Regions from separate parts of the Pseudoalteromonas sp. DSM 26666 genome, predicted to be linked through region 1. Evidence: predicted binding sites of a transcription regulator. Region 1 holds the regulator's gene; the other holds the start of a gene.
The links. Region 1 encodes LexA, which represses DNA repair genes until DNA is damaged. Its sites were predicted from a motif close to TACTGTATNNNNATACAGTA; they were not measured.
Positions count from the first base shown of each region.

Region 2: the regulator LexA is predicted to act here: its motif matches at 1,988-2,007, upstream of uvrD (DNA helicase II).

Region 1 covers NZ_FPAR01000011.1:28,185-34,404, reverse strand. Annotated here, with positions in the region: gene BM380_RS15990 (cytochrome c oxidase subunit 3) at 1-97, opposite strand, end outside; gene BM380_RS15985 (cytochrome c oxidase assembly protein) at 133-663, opposite strand; gene ctaD (cytochrome c oxidase subunit I) at 663-2,255, opposite strand; gene coxB (cytochrome c oxidase subunit II) at 2,255-3,397, opposite strand; gene lexA (transcriptional repressor LexA) at 3,891-4,508, opposite strand; gene BM380_RS15965 (PaaI family thioesterase) at 4,707-5,150, shown strand; gene BM380_RS15960 (hypothetical protein) at 5,180-5,560, opposite strand; gene BM380_RS15955 (endonuclease) at 5,813-6,220, shown strand, end outside.
Region 2 covers NZ_FPAR01000009.1:4,920-11,139, forward strand. Annotated here, with positions in the region: gene uvrD (DNA helicase II) at 1-1,923, opposite strand, end outside; gene BM380_RS14780 (hypothetical protein) at 2,239-2,463, shown strand; gene BM380_RS14785 (YacL family protein) at 2,576-2,944, shown strand; gene BM380_RS14790 (dUTP diphosphatase) at 2,997-3,623, shown strand; gene yrfG (GMP/IMP nucleotidase) at 3,891-4,538, opposite strand; gene nudE (ADP compounds hydrolase NudE) at 4,825-5,397, shown strand; gene cysQ (3'(2'),5'-bisphosphate nucleotidase CysQ) at 5,390-6,187, shown strand.

The sequences.
Region 1 (6,220 bases):
AGGCTGCGCCTACCGCAATAAAAAATAACGCAACTGCCCCAACTATTGGCCATGGACTTTGCTCTGGTACATAATAATGTTCATATTTTTGATTCATTTTATTTGCTCCTAGTTTTTCACTAGTTTTATAAGCTAGTTATTACTGGCTACTAGCCTCTCGCTAATATCAAATACGGTATAAGACAGGGTTAACTCTTCTACATCACTGGGTAATTCAGTATCTACATAAAACAATAATGTAAACTCCAGCTCTTCACCTGCCTTTAACGGTTGCTGATCAAAGCAAAAACACGCTATTTTGTGTAAATACTTGGCCGCTTTTCCTGGTGCTACCGACGGTATAGCCTGCATTACTTTATCTTCATTGCTGTTATTTTTAGCGCTAAACTTAACTTCACGCATGGCCCCAGGCTTTACATCTACACTGTACTCTTTAGATTTAACTTCAAAAGGCGCACCACTTTGCGCATGCGTAGTGAAACTAACGCTGACTTCTCTATTTTCAGTGACCAAGGTACTTTGCTGTGCCTGCTCTAACGAGGGCTTACCATTAAGCCCCGTTATATCGCAAAACACGTCATACAAAGGGACCATGGCAAATGCAAATGCAAACATTGCAATGCAAATCACCACCAGCTTTTTTAATAACGGCAAGTGAGTCATTATTTAATGTCCGGCGGCGTTGAGAACGTATGATAAGGCGCAGGTGAATCAACTTCCCATTCAAGCCCCTCAGCTCCATCCCAAACTTTTGCAGGCACTTTGTCGCCCCCTTTTGCACATTTATACACAACCACCACAAATAATAATTGCGATAAACCAAAGGCAAACCCACCTATACTAATAATGGCGTTAAAATCAGCAAACTGTAGCGCATAATCTGGAATACGGCGTGGCATACCGGCTAACCCAACAAAATGCATTGGGAAAAACAGCACATTTACACTTATTAACGACAACCAAAAATGCCATTTTGCTAAGGTAATATTGAACATGTTTCCGGTCCATTTTGGCAGCCAATAATAAGCCCCCGCCATAATAGAAAACACCGCGCCCGTTACGAGTACATAATGAAAGTGTGCAACCACAAAATAGGTATCATGATATTGGAAATCGGCAGGTGTAATCGCTAGCATCAACCCCGAAAAACCACCTAAAGTAAACAACACAATAAATGCGATACTAAACAGCATTGGCACTTCAAAGCTAATAGACCCGCGCCACATAGTCGCTACCCAGTTAAATACTTTTACGCCGGTAGGTACCGATATCAGCATAGTCGCGTACATAAAAAACAACTCACCCGCCACGGGCATACCAGTGGTAAACATATGATGCGCCCACACAATAAAGCTCAACAAGGCAATGGAGGAGGTGGCATACACCATAGAGGCATAACCAAATAGTTTTTTACGTGAAAAGGTGGGAACAATCGTAGAAATAATGCCAAAGGCAGGCAAAATCATAATATAAACTTCAGGGTGACCAAAAAACCAAAAAATATGTTGGAACATCACCGGATCGCCACCACCAGCGGCATCAAAGAAACTGGTCGCGAAGTATTTATCGGTGAGCACCATAGTAACTGCACCAGCAAGTACCGGCATAACTGCAATAAGTAAAAACGCCGTGATCAACCATGTCCACACAAATAACGGCAGCTTCATCCACGTCATACCCGGAGCACGCATATTTACTATGGTGACCACCACATTAATGGCCCCCATAATCGAACTAATACCCATAATATGCACAGCAAATACAAACATTGCTGTGTTGTCGTTACTATAAGTGGTGGAAAGCGGCGCGTAAAAGGTCCAACCAAATGCAGGGCCACCACCAGGCATAAATAATGAAGCTAATAGGATTAAAAACGCAAACGGTAAAATCCAAAAGCTCCAGTTATTCATTCTCGGTAAGGCCATATCTGGCGCACCAATCATTAGCGGGATCATCCAGTTTGCCAAGCCGGTAAAGGCTGGCATAACCGCACCAAACACCATTATTAAACCATGCACTGTGGTCATTTGATTAAAAAAGTGAGGATCAACCAGTTGTAGGCCCGGCTGAAATAACTCAGCTCGAATAACCATCGCCATTGCCCCACCAATTAAAAACATGGTGAGTGAAAAAATTAAATATAAGCTACCTATATCTTTATGGTTGGTTGTAAATAACCAGCGCTTAAAGCCTGTGGCAGGTTGATGGGCATGATGAGCCTCATTGGTATTAGGTTGTTCTGCAATGCTACTCATTATTTAGCCTCCCCATCAGCATCCAGTGCCGCTTGTATCTCGCTCGGTTGAATTACATCACCAGTGTCATTACCCCACGCGTTGCGTTTATAGGTAATAACAGCTGCTATTTGCTTGATTGATAATTGCTTTGCGAAAGACTGCATAGCCGTACCCGGTTTACCGTGGAGCAAAATATCTATATGCCCTTTGATATCACCTATGACTATTGGGCTGCCTTTAAGAGCCGGAAAAACACCTGGTAAGCCTAAGCCAGTTGGTTGATGGCACGCCGCGCAGCTCGCCATATAAACCTGCTCACCAAGCGCCATCAGCTCTTCTTTTGGTACAACTTGGTCTAATAACGCAGCGTCTGCCTCAGCTGCTTTTTGTTTGGCTTGTTTAGCCTCTGCTAACCACGTTTTGAAGTCTTCTTCTGTTTTAGCTTCTACTACAACAGGCATAAAACCATGATCTTTACCGCAAAGCTCTGCACACTGCCCACGGTAAGTACCGACCTCATTAATATTGGTCCATGTTTCGTTAATAAAGCCAGGGTTTGCATCTTTTTTAACGGCAAAGTCAGGCACCCACCATGAGTGAATAACATCATCTGAAGTCATTAAAAAACGTACTTTTTGATTAATTGGTAGTACCAGCGGTTTATCTACTTCAAGTAAATAATTCGGGTTTTTATCAGCAAGGTTGGTTATTTCATTTTGAGGGGTAGCTAGCATGGAATAAAACTCAACGTCCTCCCCCATATACTCGTAATGCCACTTCCACTGTGAGCCTGTAATTTTAATGGTGAGATCAGCTTTGCTGGCATCCTCCATGGCAATTAAGGTTTTAGTCGCAGGAATGGCCATAACAATTAATATGACAAAAGGGATCGCAGTCCACAGTATTTCTACTTTGGTGCTTTCATGGAATTGGGCAGGGACAGCCCCTTTAGATTTGCGATGATGAATGAGTGCCCAAAACATAATGGCAAACACGATCACCCCAATCACACAACATATTAAAAAAATAGTCATGTGCAGTTGGTATACATTATTACTTATATCGGTTACGCCTTTACGCATATTATATTGGCTATTAGCAAGCACATTCTGCGAAAAAACAAACAATATAAGCCACAAGGAAGAACTCAGCTTACCCATGTGACGGCTCCTTTGATGCTATTGCTGACGCAAAGCGAAGAGGCATACGGCTTAAACGCCTATTCGTTATTTTTATTTTTTATAAGGGTGCTGGATTTAGTAAATGTGTGTTCTCAAAACGACTAAGCTGTGAGTTATTTTTATTCCAGCTCTTTAATAACTAGTTAAAAAATAAACAATAAGCAAGGTGAGTATGAAAAATAAACAAGGTGTATTTTTTAAAATGCGCAGCTAAAAAAATAGCAACTAGTCAGGCAATTAATCTAAGAGTCAGGTTTAGTAAGGGGTGTATTGAAATTACAGGATAGAAATATAAAAAATTGTTAACTTAAAAAAGCAGAGTAAATTTGTTTATTTATAAAGTATTTAGTGATTTTATTTATGATAGGAGAAGCACTTAACAACATATAGTCATACATTTGATAAGTTAGACATTGTGCTGCTAACAAACCCAGCGCCTAATCACTATTAAGCGCTAAATTATGCTTTAATACTACATCCAGTCAGCGTTACGAATAACACCTACCGCTAAGCCTTCAATATTGAACGACTCATTTTCTAAATCGACCTCAATAGCTGAAAACTCATCATTTTCAGCATGTAAGAGTACTTTTCTGCCCGCTTTTTCTAAACGCTTCACGGTTACATCGTCGTCAACACGGGCAACAATAACTTGTCCATTTTCGGCAACTTGGGTTTTATGCACAGCAAGTAAATCACCATCCATAATACCAATGTCTTTCATACTCATACCGTTAACACGCAATAAAAAATCGGCCGCAGGTTTAAACATTAAAGGGTCAATTTTACAGTGGCTTTCTACATGCTGTTGCGCCAATATTGGCTCACCGGCAGCCACCCTGCCAATTAAAGGTAAGCCTAACTGCTCTGGCTCCTCTTCTTCAACAAGCTGAATGCCCCGACTCGCGCCTGGCTTCATTTTAATCACACCTTTTTTGGCCAGTGCTTTTAAGTGTTCTTCTGCAGCATTCGCACTTTTAAAACCCAGTGTTTGTGCAATTTCGGCACGTGTAGGAGGCATACCAGTGTCTTTAATAAACACTTTAATGAGTTCGAGTATTTGCGCTTGGCGTTTCGTTAATGGTCGCATACAACTGGTTTTCCATACAGTACAATTAACTGTGAGTATATACAGTTATTTAAAAATCGCAAATATAAATTAATGCTTTATATGTCGTTATCATCAAACAATAACCTACTTTAAAAGCAGGGTGATAAATGTAATTATTAGCAACGCATTATCATATTAATAAATTTTAATTCTCAATTACTTATCCAAGGAGCTAGCATGAGTATTTGGCATCAACCGATTACATTAGAGTTTTGTAAGCAATTAGATCAAGGTATTACAGGCCAAGGGACACTCATGAAAACCATGGGAATAGAGATCAGTGAAATTGGTGATGACTACTTAGTGGCAACTATGCCGGCAATTCCAGAGCATCATAACCCTATGGGTATCGTTCATGGTGGTGCAAATGTGGTGCTTGCTGAAACAGTAGCAAGTTATGCCGCTAATTTTGTGGTTGATTTCAATCGATTTTATTGTGTTGGCCAAGAGATCAGTGCAAGTCATTTAAAGGCATCACGCAATGGCACATTAACGGCCACAGCGAGAGCTTATCATATCGGCAAACGCAGCTCGGTTTGGGATATTAAAATAACCAATAGCCGCAATGAGCTTTGCTGCGTATCACGGATGACCGCAGCCGTAGTTGAGCGAAAAGGCTAGTAAATCAATTAACCAAGGTTGAAGTTAAATTACTTTTCGAGAGGGTAAATAGTAATTTCTACGCCTGCACCAATTGCAGATATACGTAACAAGGTATCTGCATGTAAGGCTTGGTTAAAGCATTTTGGCGAAGTGCCAGACTCAAACCCAATATCGAAAGTTCTGCGTGAACAACTCAACCATTGCTTTAATGCATTGCGTGAACACGACTCGATTAACTCACACAAGTGATTAATCGCTTTATCTGGCGTGGTTATTTCACCTGCAACCTCAATGCGAGCAAGTTGACGGTATTCGTCTTTATCATAATGTAAAATAGTTGCGACCTTTTTTAAATCAGCAACTAATACGCTAATATCTTGCTTTGACTCAAGCTCTAGATCTACATTTAAAAATTGAATTTCCGACATTATCTCGTTTTTACCCTCTATTAATTTCATTGCAAACTTTAACGCAGTTTTACCGTTATACCAAATCAACAACGCTGGAATCACTGCATTAACGCATTTTTAGCGTTAGCCTATGAATATTGCCCACTATTTACTCCTAAAAAACGCCCTACACAAAATACGCAAATTAAAATTAAAGCATGCCGGTGGCAGTTTACTTTTTTATTCTAGGCCTTAAACTAGGCGCTCCTGTAGTTCACGTATGTGATGGATATGATTCGGTTTATTTTAGCTTTGTTGGCTTGCTGTGCTTGTTTTTCAGCAATGGGCGAACAATTTACGCGGTTTTCGAGTGCCAAAAAGCACTTAATTAATACCCTTCCCGAAAACGCTAAAAGTATTTATTGTGGTTGCGATATAAAAAAACAAGGCAAAAAGTTAGTACCCGATCCTACCCATTGTGGCTACGTGCCTCGCAACACACTAACCCGCTCAGGCAAAGTAAATCAACGTGCATTGCGAATTGAATGGGAACATATTGTCCCTGCATGGGAATTTGGTCACCAGTTACAATGTTGGCAAGATGGTGGGCGTAAAAACTGCCGCAAAGTTAGCGCTAAGTTTCGCATGATGGAAGCCGATATAAACAATTTAGCCCCTGCAATTGGTGAAATTAACGCC
Region 2 (6,220 bases), on a different contig from region 1:
TTCTTCTACGCAGTCTTCGGGTATTTCACGTAAAAAGCGCGATGGGCTGTGATATTTCTCTTGGCCATATAAACGGCGGCTTTCGGCATGGCTTATATAGAGCTTATCCATAGCGCGGGTCATACCCACGTAACAAAGACGGCGCTCTTCTTCTAAACGGCCGGTTTCTTCATTACTTTGTTGTGATGGGAACATGCCCTCTTCAACACCGACCATAAACACTAAAGGAAACTCCAAACCTTTAGCTGAGTGAAGCGTCATCATTTGTACCGCATCTTCATGCTCATCGGCTTGGCCTTCGCCCGACTCAAGTGAGGTATAGGCTAAAAAGCCTTGTAGTGGCGAGCTAAACTCTTCCTCTTCAGGGAGTTCATACTGATCGCAGGCACTAATTAATTCTTCTAAGTTCTCTACTCGAGCGCGGCCTTTTTCGCCTTTTTCAGCCTGATACATAGCCATTAACCCTGAGGTTTGAATCGCGTATTTAGCTTGCTCATGCAGCGTTAAGTCACTAATTTTATCTTCAATATGCTCAATAAGTTCGACAAACTTGGCAACTGCTCCTGATGCACGACCCGATAAATGCTGTTGTTCTACAATGGCTTTAGCAGCATACCAAAGCGGCAAAGACTCAGCGCGAGCGCAGTCACGAATATGGCTTAGTGTTTTGTCGCCAATGCCTCGGGCTGGGGTATTAATTACACGCTCAAATGCGGCATCATCTTGGCGGTTACCCACTAAGCGTAAGTATGAGAGGGCATCTTTAATTTCTTGACGTTCGAAGAATCGCATACCACCATAAATTCGGTATTTTAAACCTTCTTGTAGCATTGCTTCTTCAAGTACCCGCGATTGCGCATTACTACGATACAAAATAGCCGCATCTTGTAGTGCGTTCCCCGCATTTAGCCAGCTGCGTAATTTGCTACTCACAAAGCGCGCTTCATCTAGCTCGTTAAAGGCGGCATAAATAGAAATAGGTTCGCCGTCGTTACCGTCAGTCCACAAGCTTTTACCCATACGCTCGGAGTTATTCTGTATAAGTGCATTAGACGCTTTAAGAATAGTGGCAGTCGAGCGATAGTTTTGCTCAAGGCGAATTGTCTCTGCGTCAAAGTCTGTTAAAAAGCGTTTGATATTTTCAATTTTAGCGCCACGCCAACCGTAAATACTTTGGTCATCATCGCCTACAATCATTATGCTACTAGTGTCGCCCGCAAGTAGTTTTAACCATGCATACTGAATGGTATTAGTATCTTGAAACTCGTCTACAAGCATGTGCGCGAAGCGCTGCTGATAATGACGAAGCAGGGTTGGGTTGTTTTTAAGAACCTCATAGCTGCGTAGTAATATTTCAGCAAAATCAACGAGGCCCGCTCTATCACAAGCTTCTTGATAGGCTGCGTAAACGCGCAACATCATTTGCTCGTTAATATCGTATGCCTGAATATCTTTAGGGCGCAGAGCTTCGTCTTTTTTAGCGCTTATATACCAACCAAACTGCTTTGCCGGCCATTTTTTATCATCAATATTCATCGATTTTAATAAGCGCTTGATCATACGAAGCTGATCGTCAGAGTCTAAAATTTGAAAGGCTTCTGGTAAGTTTGCTTCACGGTGATGTGCACGCAAAATTCGGTGCGATAAACCATGGAAAGTACCAATCCACATGCCGCCTACAGGGGCTTTTAATGTTTCTTCAACCCGTGAGCGCATTTCTTTAGCGGCTTTATTAGTAAAGGTTACCGCAAAAATACTATAGGCAGAGGCTTGCTCTACTTGCATTAACCAGGCAATACGATGAACCAATACTCGAGTTTTACCTGAACCTGCTCCTGCTAATACCAGCATGTTTTGTAATGGCGCTGCAACGGCATCGCGTTGTTTATCATTTAAGCCATCGAGTAATTCTGAAACGTCCATCGTTACGCCTTTTTAATCAATAATGAGAGCAGTATAACAGGTGTTTTTGTTAGGCTAAATAAAATACTGTTTTTATAAACAGCTATTTATAAAATACGTATTTAAGTTGTTGAATAGTTAACAGTATAAACTGAGCAAGTAACTAAAATAGCTATTTAAAATTGCTAATTTGACTTATTTTTGGCAAAAAATACTAAACTGATAAATTCGTAATAATTTAACTGTATGATTTGTAAGCCTTAATAAATTGGCATAAAGTGTGTAAGTATAAATAATAAGTATAAATACAAAATTAACTAAACTACAGAGGTTAGTATGTCTCAACAAGGTTCTGGCGGTAACGTAATCGCAGCATTATGTAATATTTTTTTCCCCGGTTTAGGGCAGTTGGTGCAGGGCCGCATTTTAGCGGCGCTGGTGTTTGCCATTTTGGTTTTTGGCGGTTATGCGCTATGGTTTTTAGTTGTGCCAGCCGTAATCGGTGCCGTGTTCCATTTATGGGCAATTATTGATGCTGCACGCTATCGCTCAGGTGGTTAGCTAAATTGATGATGCTAAATAGCGCCTTGCGGCGCTATTTTTGTATCTGGCTTTCATTATTCATAGCTGATTAGGTTATAATCTGTTGTATTAGCAGTACTGGAATAAAGTTATGGAATACCAATTCATTCGCGATCCTATTAGTGGGTTAAGAATTAAAATTAGCAGCGAGCACGCGATTATAGGCCGTTGGTTAAATGAAGAAATAGGCAAAGATAAAGTGGCGATGGTGCAGGCACTTATTAGCTCGGTGAGTTCAAGCTTTGAGCCGGTAACACTTAAAGGCCAAGAAATTGATCTGATCCTTTCTAAAGATGAAGCATTATTCGAAGCACATGCGCTGCATCAAGATAACGAAGATATATTAGCCTACCAAGATGATGAACTCATGCTTGAAGAGAATGATTTAAGCAGTGGTTGTGGTTTTGAAGACTTTGTTGACCTGATCAACTCATGGCATGAGTTTTCGGCTGGTCGTTAAGTTATATTATCTGTATTATTACCCTAATTATAAATCCAACAGTGGAACCAATATGTCTGCGAATTTAAACAAACTAGTTGTTATGCTAGAAATGCAAAATGCCATGAATACCAAAGTACATGAGCAATGGTTTAGTCAAGGCTTTGAGTGGTATAGAGCTATTTGGGTTGAATGTGCAGAAATGCTGGATCATTACGGTTGGAAATGGTGGAAAAAACAAACGCCAGATACTGAACAAGTAATTTTAGAGCTGGTTGATATTTTTCATTTTGGTTTATCGCTACGTATCGACGGTAAGACCAGCTACGAGCAAATCGCTACGCAGCTACAAACTCAAATGAGCGCCCCACAGCAAGGCGATGATTTTAAACAAACGCTTGAATTATTAGCGGCCAGTGCGGTTGCCAATAAAACCTTTAACGCGGCTGCTTTTGCCGGTTGTATGGCACAAATCGGTATGGATATTGATGATTTATATCGTGGCTATGTGGGTAAAAATACGCTGAACTTCTTCCGTCAGGATCATGGTTACAAAGAGGGTAGCTACATTAAAGTGTGGCATGGCAAAGAAGATAACGAACACTTAGTTGAAGTAGTTAAAAGCCTTGATACTGAGCATGTAGATTTTGCAAAACAGGTATATCAAGGCTTAGTAGCGCGTTACCCTCAGGGCGAATAAGCCAGGGTCTGTTGACCTTTGCGGATTACAATTTGTTCAAACTAGGGGCGGTTTAATCGCGACGCGAGGTTTGTAACCTAGTGGGCTAAGTAAAAACCGAGCAACAAAGAGTAAATCGCCCCTAGGCAGAACCCGAAGGGCAGCGCTTGTTTGGCATTGATGCTGCGTTATCGCCTATTTATGGGGAATAACCACACCACATAGGCTCTGCCTTGGCTAAATACCAAACAGACTGCTGCAAATTTAACCTTGAAAGATCAACAGACCCTAAATAAGCTTACGATAATCGGTGACGCTTAAGTAATCGGTTATTTCGTTATGTGGTTGCTGGCTATTAGGGTTAGCAACCGCAAGTAAATGCTCAATGCCGTATTCTCGTGCGGCATTTAATACCGGTAAGCTGTCATCTACAAATAATGTGCGGCGTTTATCAAACCCTAAATCCCCTTGAACCTTATGCCACAAACTTTGTTGCTCTTTACTTACCCCATACTCATGCGTTGACACCACTCCGTCTAAATAATTATCAATAGCGGTATGTTCAAATTTAAGCATTACGCATTCTGGATGAGCATTGGTAAGTAAAATGAGCTCTTTACCTGCACGTCGAAGTTCAGTTAAAAAATGCGGAACGTCTTCACGAATTTTGATTAAGTGAGCAGACTGGCGCTTTAGTTCGAGAATAGGTAAGTTTAGCTGTGCTTCCCAATAGTCAGAGCAGTACCACTGAATTTTGCCACTCACAGCCTGATAGCGTTTTAAGATATCTGCGCGGGCTTCCTCAAAACTGATATTTTGAGCCAGAGCATGTTGTTGTGGAACAACATTGAGCCAAAAGTCAGTGTCGTAATGTAAATCAAGTAAAGTCCCGTCCATGTCGAGTAATACAGTATCGATTTTTGACCAATTGAGCATGATATATCCTTGTGGAAATTGAGGCGTTAAATGACTACGTTGCGATGAAATGCTTGCAAGCGAAATATAATGGGCTCTGTTAATTGAACTTTAAAAACATATACCCAATGATGAAATATTAAGGGCGAATTCAATAACGCCAGATAAATATTTAACCTTAACTACGGGTAAGATATTTTATGATTAATTCTGCATTTAAATTGCTTTTAATTCAAACTGAAACTCGCATCTTATACTCATTTGGGTATATGATTAGTATAACTGCAATGATAGCAAATTGATGCCCATGACACAGAAAAAGCACCCAACACCACCACAAATTCTCAGTAATAATGTTGTCGCTAAAAGTCGCTTATTTACTGTGGAGTCTTTAGAACTAAAATTTTCAAATGACGAAGAGCGTCAGTATGAACGAATTCGCGGCGGTGGCCGTGGAGCCGTTATGATTGTACCCATCACAGCTGAAAACGAACTACTACTCGTTCGAGAGTATTGCGCCGGCACCAATGACTATCAGTTAGGTTTCCCTAAAGGATTAATTGACCCCGGTGAAACACCTGAGCAAGCGGCAAACCGAGAGCTCAAAGAAGAAATTGGCTTTGGTGCAGAATACTTTGAAGCACTTAAAACGGTCACTATGGCGCCTAGTTATTTCAATGCCACTATGCATATTCTCTTTGCTAAAGATTTATACCCTGAAACCCTATTAGGTGATGAGCCAGAGCCATTAGTGCTTGTTAAATGGCCACTTGCGCAGTGGCAGTCGCTATTAGAACAACCTGACTTTACTGAAGCACGTAGTGTTGCCGCTCTGCTATTATTAGATAAGTACTTAGCCTCAGGAGCGACTAATGGATAAATTACTTGAACCATGCATAACACTTGCCCAAAGTGCAGGTGATGCAATTATGGCTATTTATAAAAAAGATGATATTGGCCAACAAGAAAAATCAGACAATACGCCAGTTACTAAAGCAGATTTAGCCGCAAACGATGTACTTGTTGCTGGCTTAAAAGCGCTAGCTCCCGATATTCCTATTATGTCAGAAGAGACGCCGATCCCAGCATTGGAAGACAGGCAGCACTGGCAACGCTATTGGCTGCTTGATCCGATGGATGGCACCGGTGAATTTATATTAGAAAGCGGCGACTTTGCCGTTAATATTGCGCTGATAGAAAATAATCATCCTGTATTGGGAGTGATTCATTGGCCAGCAAAGGGCGTGACCTATTTTGCTACCGCTAATAATGGGGCGTTTAAGCGTAAAGGCGAGCATGATAAACAAATATTTGTAGCGCCTCCCGAAAGTTTAACTTTGGCTGTAAGTCGCCGCCAAAAAATAGAAGCCGTGAGTCAGTATTTAAATGCGCAATTTACAACGGTGGCGTTAGGCTCATGTTCGCTTAAAGCTTGTATTGTTGCTGAAGGTAAAGCTGACTGCTTTTTAAGAATTGGTCCCACTGGTGAGTGGGATACTGGCGCATCACAAGTAATAGTTGAAGAGGCGGGGGGGTGTATTACCGATGCTGAGTTTAACCCTCTGACCTATAACCAAAGGGAAAGCACAGAAAACCCAGACTTTATTGTTATGGGGCATCCCGATTGGGAATGGCAAAAAATGATAAACCCACATCAGCGATTAGTGTAATAACCGCCTTTTGATGGGTTTTTGTTCACTTAA